DNA from 2 places in the Paenibacillus sp. FSL F4-0243 genome. Region 2 is predicted to be linked to the other one. Evidence: a T-box and tRNA genes for the amino acid it is inferred to sense, from the RefSeq annotation. Region 2 holds a T-box; the other holds one or more tRNA genes.
What was found. A T-box is a leader RNA that pairs with one kind of tRNA and senses whether it is charged. The one in region 2 lies ahead of pheS (phenylalanine--tRNA ligase subunit alpha), so its partner is inferred to be a tRNA-Phe.

Region 1: it encodes a tRNA-Phe, which carries the amino acid that the T-box ahead of pheS (phenylalanine--tRNA ligase subunit alpha) is inferred to sense. The anticodon was not compared.

The regions. Positions count from the first base shown of each region.
Region 1 covers NZ_CP150151.1:144,801-148,159, forward strand. Annotated here, with positions in the region: rRNA gene NSS87_RS00685 (23S ribosomal RNA) at 1-954, shown strand, start outside; tRNA gene NSS87_RS00690 (tRNA-Ser) at 1,037-1,128, shown strand; tRNA gene NSS87_RS00695 (tRNA-Met) at 1,159-1,235, shown strand; tRNA gene NSS87_RS00700 (tRNA-Val) at 1,244-1,319, shown strand; tRNA gene NSS87_RS00705 (tRNA-Thr) at 1,353-1,428, shown strand; tRNA gene NSS87_RS00710 (tRNA-Asp) at 1,442-1,519, shown strand; tRNA gene NSS87_RS00715 (tRNA-Phe) at 1,586-1,658, shown strand; tRNA gene NSS87_RS00720 (tRNA-Tyr) at 1,668-1,753, shown strand; tRNA gene NSS87_RS00725 (tRNA-Lys) at 1,759-1,831, shown strand; gene NSS87_RS00730 (helix-turn-helix domain-containing protein) at 1,981-3,075, shown strand; gene ugpC (sn-glycerol-3-phosphate ABC transporter ATP-binding protein UgpC) at 3,190-3,359, shown strand, end outside.
Region 2 covers NZ_CP150151.1:1,875,943-1,879,301, forward strand. Annotated here, with positions in the region: gene NSS87_RS08380 (hypothetical protein) at 1-1,297, opposite strand, end outside; T-box leader at 1,567-1,853, shown strand; gene pheS (phenylalanine--tRNA ligase subunit alpha) at 1,914-2,948, shown strand; gene pheT (phenylalanine--tRNA ligase subunit beta) at 3,292-3,359, shown strand, end outside.

The DNA of each region.
Region 1 (3,359 bases), 1.7 Mb from region 2:
ATTCCTTGTCAGGTAAATTCTGACCCGCACGAATGGCGTAACGACTTGGGCGCTGTCTCAACGAGAGATCCGGTGAAATTTTAATACCTGTGAAGATGCAGGTTACCCGCGACAAGACGGAAAGACCCCATGGAGCTTTACTGCAGCTTGATATTGAATTTGGGTACGATCTGTACAGGATAGGTGGGAGCCGTAGAAATCGGAGCGCAAGCTTCGGTGGAGGCGCCGTTGGGATACCACCCTGATCGTATCTAGGTTCTAACCTAGTACCCTTACCGGGTACGGGGACCGTGTCAGGCGGGCAGTTTGACTGGGGCGGTCGCCTCCTAAAGAGTAACGGAGGCGTTCCAAGGTTCCCTCAGAATGGTTGGAAATCATTCGAAGAGTGCAAAGGCATAAGGGAGCTTGACTGCGAGACCTACAAGTCGAGCAGGGACGAAAGTCGGACTTAGTGATCCGGTGGTACCGCATGGAAGGGCCATCGCTCAACGGATAAAAGCTACCCTGGGGATAACAGGCTTATCTCCCCCAAGAGTCCACATCGACGGGGAGGTTTGGCACCTCGATGTCGGCTCATCGCATCCTGGGGCTGAAGTAGGTCCCAAGGGTTGGGCTGTTCGCCCATTAAAGCGGTACGCGAGCTGGGTTCAGAACGTCGTGAGACAGTTCGGTCCCTATCTGTCGTGGGCGCAGGAAATTTGAGAGGAGCTGTCCTTAGTACGAGAGGACCGGGATGGACGTACCGCTGGTGCACCAGTTGTTTCGCCAGAAGCATGGCTGGGTAGCTACGTACGGACGGGATAAGCGCTGAAAGCATCTAAGCGTGAAGCCCCCCTCAAGATGAGATTTCCCAATTAGTAAGACCCCTTGAAGACGACGAGGTAGATAGGTTGGAGGTGGAAGTGCAGTAATGCATGGAGCTGACCAATACTAATCGGTCGAGGGCTTATCCTATACTTAAGACGCAAATTCAATTCGGATTCAGTTTTCAGGGAGTCAAATTCCTGTTTGGATTGCTGTGGTACTGATATCGTTTGGAGAGATACCCAAGTGGCTATAAGGGGACCCTCTGCTAAGGGGTTAGACTGCGTAAGCGGTGCGTGGGTTCGAATCCCACTCTCTCCGCCATTTTCAATCCATAGCATTTCTAATTATTGTGGCGGTGTAGCTCAGCTGGCTAGAGCGTACGGTTCATACCCGTGAGGTCGGGGGTTCGATCCCCTTCGCCGCTACCATAATACCTGGAGGCTTAGCTCAGCTGGGAGAGCATCTGCCTTACAAGCAGAGGGTCGGGGGTTCGATCCCCTCAGCCTCCACCATTATTACTTTTTAAGAAATACTTTTTACACCGTGCCGGTGTAGCTCAACTGGTAGAGCAACTGACTTGTAATCAGTAGGTTGGGGGTTCAAGTCCTCTCGCCGGCACCATTATTATCAATGCGGAACCGTGGTGTAGTTGGCCTAACATGCCTGCCTGTCACGCAGGAGATCGCGAGTTCGAATCTCGTCGGTTCCGCCATTTTTTTCCACAAGACTAGGGTGGGAAGTATAATACTACCACTTTATTTTTATGTCAATTTAATATGGCTCGATAGCTCAGTCGGTAGAGCAGAGGACTGAAAATCCTCGTGTCGGCGGTTCGAATCCGTCTCGAGCCACTTTTCCCTGGGGGATTAGCGAAGTGGCCAAACGCATCAGACTGTAAATCTGCTCACGTACGTGTTCGGTGGTTCGAATCCATCATCCCCCACCATTTATGAGCCATTAGCTCAGTTGGTAGAGCACCTGACTTTTAATCAGGGTGTCGAAGGTTCGAGTCCTTCATGGCTCATCCCAAACAGAAAGTCATCACCTTATGGTGGTGGCTTTTTTTGTGTTTTATGGTTGTATTATAGTAGCGCGCTACTGTAGCGATTAACATAATATAAGAGAATATGCTAAAATAGGCGAAAAGAGCAAAAGTGGTGGAGCATGGTGACTATGGATAGTGAGACATTGCGGAAAAAATTAGAGCAGCTCACCGGAAAGAGAACCGGAATCAAGCAGTTAGGGAGGCAGCATTCAGCTTCTCTTTTTAGCATGGGATTAGAAGGACAGGATCAGCTGGTAATCCATGAGGGTCATCTCTGGGCACCTTTGTATGAGAGTGACGGACGTATAACCGCTGTCTGGGTAGAAATGGAGGGGCTCACTTCTCTGGAAGTACAACTGGTCAACTATGCAGTTCGAAATTTTGCTATTGCACTTAAAGCAACAGGTCTTCGAGAAGAAGGTGAAGTGGAGGCGCGGCAGCTTGGCGCTTGGTTGAACACGGAGCTAGAGCAAGAGAAGAATGACACTGAAATTCCCGATGAGATCACCCTAAAGGGACGTCTGTTCGGAGATATGATTCCATTCCTCCTTAGTAGTGAGATTGCCCATAGTCCACAGATCTCTTATCGTTCACTGATGAAATTACTGCGTAGCTATTTTGAGAACGAAATTCTGCTCATTCCCCTTCAAGAGAAGGAATGGTTAATTTTAGCTCGTAAAGAATTACTTACGGGCGGGGATGATAAAGATGATGAAGAAGAGAGTGTAGATGATCTTCTAGCACAGACTAGTATGGGGTTACATGAGCTGATAGCTAGTGAATGGGTAGGGGTATTCCATTTGGCAGTAGCTCCGGCTATAGTCCCTGTTAAGGGATTGACTGGATCTGTAGCTTTGCTCAGGGAGACGATTGTACTCGGTCGTATTTTTCAAGTAGGAGAATATATTCATTTACCTTGGGAACTGCATTTGGAACGTCTGGTTAACAGCATTCCTGATGTACGCCGCAAACAGTTGCTTGGACAAATTGGTGACTACTCCTCTGTACTATCAGATAAAGAGATGCTGCTGACTTTGGAGACTTTTTTTGAGATGGACTGTAATGTAAGTGAAACCGCCAAGAAGTTGTATATCCATCGAAATACGCTGCTTTACCGTCTGGATAAGATAAAACAAGAGACCGGAGCAGATGTACGAAGCTTTGGGGACGCTGCTATTGTGAAGCTTACTATGCTTTTGTATAAAGTGACGAAAAGGAAATAGGTTTTTTGTGAACCTTACAAATAGCCATAGTGTCCCGACTGGGGTAATATAAATGTACAAGGAAACAGAATTTTTATATTAACTAATTAATAATTAACTCGAGGGGGAAATACAATGGCAGGCGTACGTTTAGAGCATATTTTCAAAAAATACCCGGGTTCAGATAAAGCAACAGTAATCGATATCAATCTTGATATTAAAGATAAGGAATTTCTAGTATTGGTTGGACCTTCCGGTTGCGGTAAATCCACAACTTTGCGTATGATCGCTGGTTTGGAAGAAAT
Region 2 (3,359 bases):
GTGTGTAAGGAATCTGATAATAGGCCGCAGGAAAAATGATCTTACCCTCTACAGTGGGTTCAGTCATTTGCAGCTGTAGCGTTCCTTGAGCGATCGTTAGCGGAACTTCTGCACTGAGCTCAATTATTTTTTCTTCAAGGGGTTTGAGTGTAAGGTTAGCGAAAGCCTTCGTGTCCACCGGAAAGCTGTATCCTTCAGCGGCTTTAACGGTAAACTCATAAGCAGGCAAAGTAATCGCCTTGTTGCCGCTATTTTTTACTCGGAATTGCAGCGTCCACTTCGCGGTGCCGTTGTCGGCATAGACATTGGCGTTTTTTAACTGCGTCTCGACAGTATTATTGTTAATCGTAAGCTTCTTGATGACATTGCTGGCTACGACAAGATCTGGTGTGGTAGCAGCGGGAAGGTTATAGGTGACGATGGGCAAAGCTAATTTTAATGAGGTATCTTCTGCAGCAAACTGCAGAGTCATATTGTCTGTCTTCATATAAGAGGGGATTTCCGTCATGTAGTAGATCGTCTTTTTTTCCTGTGGCTGTACTTTGTAGTTACTGCTCGCATCATCAAGCGTTAATTCAAATACAGATCCTCCTGCGGATGCGAGGTATCCCTTAAGTCCAGGATCACTTAGCACTTTGGTTCCTTGATTGGTTAAGCTCACACCTACTTTGGCGTATACCTTACCGTTATATTTGTAAATTTGCAGACTTTCCGTTTTGGTTGTTACGGGCTGATTATTCAAGGTTATCTTTTTACTTTGGCCTCTAGCGACCGCTTGTGAAAAAGCAACAGGCATGGTGAAGGTCCCCAGCTTTTTTTGATAATCGGTACTGCTGAAATCCCAACCGAATACTGAAATCTTCACTCCATTTAAAGATGTGGATTTACCGACGTTTACGTAATAGGTTACGGATTGACTGCTTTTGGAGGGGATAGATTTGATGGTTGCACTGCTGGTTACTGGGCTTCCTTGGATAACGGTTCCTCCGGCAGTTGTTACTTTAGAGAAATAGTCCACAAGATTGATGCTGCTTCCGCTCCCATTGTTATAGCTGAGGGTGTATGTAAGAATATTGCCGCCATCCTGAGTCAAAAAGCCAACATCGGTCAGCTTCACACTAAAGTTACTCTTTAAAGCTATCGAGCCGAGTTTATCCAGAGTGGATACAGTGGTGGCAGTTGCTGTTTTGGTGGATGAAGTAGTCGTTGATGCCGCGTATGCTCCATACGCTGAAGCTTGACTCAGAACTGCTGCGCTAAGTATGATCACAGCTACTTTTGTTCTTCGTGCATGCATGTAATTCCCTCCCGGTATGAAAGTCCTTGTATTTTGAAGGTGATTTATGATTGAGTACAACCATGCCTTCTTAATAATGGAAATTATCAAGCTCCGCTGAACGTTAGCTGAAAAAAAGTCCCCAAAATGGCTCTGAACCTTAAAGCCAGCTTAAAGCCAGATAAAAATTGCCCTAATTATGCTTGAACTTGTCAAAACGACAGATTTTGCATATAATAAACAGACATATCTCTTGCATAAAAGAGATACCTGACAATTAGATTGAATTGTGAAATGCAGTGATGGAGAAGAGTACACAGTGCCTGACTTACAGGGAGGAGACGCCGGTGATTGAGAGCGTTTCTAGGATACAGAGCTGTCGAAGTTCACTCCGGAGCAGTTCCTTGAATTCCTTAAGATTGCCTTGTAAGGAAGCGTAGGGGAAACCGGTCACAGACCGTTATTTCTGTATAAAGTGAGATAGGTATCTGTCCAGCCAAAAGAGGGAATGAAGCTCTTAAGGGGAACAGATCAGCTTGTCTAACAAGGGTGGTACCACGGTCTTTTCGTCCCTTACCGGGAGGAAAGGCCTTTTTTTGTTGAACTAGACAATGATTGAAGGGGGCTGTACACGGCCATGAAAGAGAAGTTGGAAGCATTGAAGGTTGAGGCGCTGGCTAAGTTGCAGGAGGTTATGGATCCACAGGTTTTGAATGACCTAAGAGTGAAATATCTCGGTAAAAAAGGCGAGCTTACAGAAGTTCTACGTGGTATGGGAGGACTTAGTGCTGAGGAGCGTCCGGTTATCGGGCAAGTAGCGAATCAGGTGCGTAGTGCCATTGAGGAGATTATTGGAACGAAGCAAGAGGCTTTTCAACAGCAAGAGACTCAGCAACGTCTGCAGGCTGAAAAAGTAGACGTAACCCTGCCAGGTCGCCGCATGCAGCAAGGGGGCGTTCACCCGCTTAGCAGAGTGGTTCAGGAAATTGAGGATATTTTCATTGGTATGGGCTACCGTGTGGCTGAAGGTCCGGAAGTGGAGACCGATTATTATAACTTTGAAGCCCTAAATCTGCCTAAAAATCACCCGGCTCGCGATATGCAGGATTCCTTTTATTTAACGGATGACCTGCTTATGCGTACTCAAACGTCTCCGGTACAGATTCGTACTATGCAGGCTATGAACGGTGAAGTTCCAGTTAAAATCATTTGCCCGGGTAAAGTATTCCGCCGCGATGATGACGATGCAACGCATTCCTTCCAGTTCCATCAAATTGAAGGTTTGGTTATCGGAAGCAACATTCGGATGAGTGATCTGAAAGGTACCTTGCAGCAATTCGTACAAGAGATGTTTGGCCCGAATACAGACATTCGTCTTCGTCCGAGCTTCTTCCCATTCACCGAGCCAAGCGTTGAAGTGGATGTAAGCTGCTTCAAATGTGGCGGCGATGGCTGCAGACTGTGCAAGCAAAGCGGATGGTTAGAAATCCTTGGCGCCGGCATGGTGCATCCAAATGTTCTGAAAATGGGTGGCTATGATCCTGCTAAGTATAGCGGCTTCGCATTTGGTATGGGTGTTGAGCGGATTGCTATGCTTAAATACGGCATCGATGACATCCGTCATTTCTATAACAACGATATGAGTTTTGTAAAGCAGTTCAAGGGCGTTTAGATTTTTGGTGGGCGAGCTGGCTGGCGGGTTAGGAGTAAGTAGCAATTGGGTTACTGATCTTGCTTAATAAAAGACTATTAATAGAAGGAACGGAGAGGAATTTTGGAACTGTAGAAGCGCCAGCATTCGCCTTTATCCTCGGATTTCTACCGCGAGAAGCGGTTCTAATCAGGAAATCTGAGGATAACAGCGATCGGAAGTCCAATATTTTTCGTAGTGACTGCTATAAATAGGACTGTTATGAAGCTTTGATCGAGTAATCCTAAATTGTACTACTCCCACAGGAAGCAGATCGAACGGCAAGTAGATAAATACATCTGAAACATAAAGGAAGTGAGCGGACATGAAAGTATCAACCGGATGGTTGGCTGATTATACATCGATTGAAGGAGTAACCGCCGAAAAGCTAGC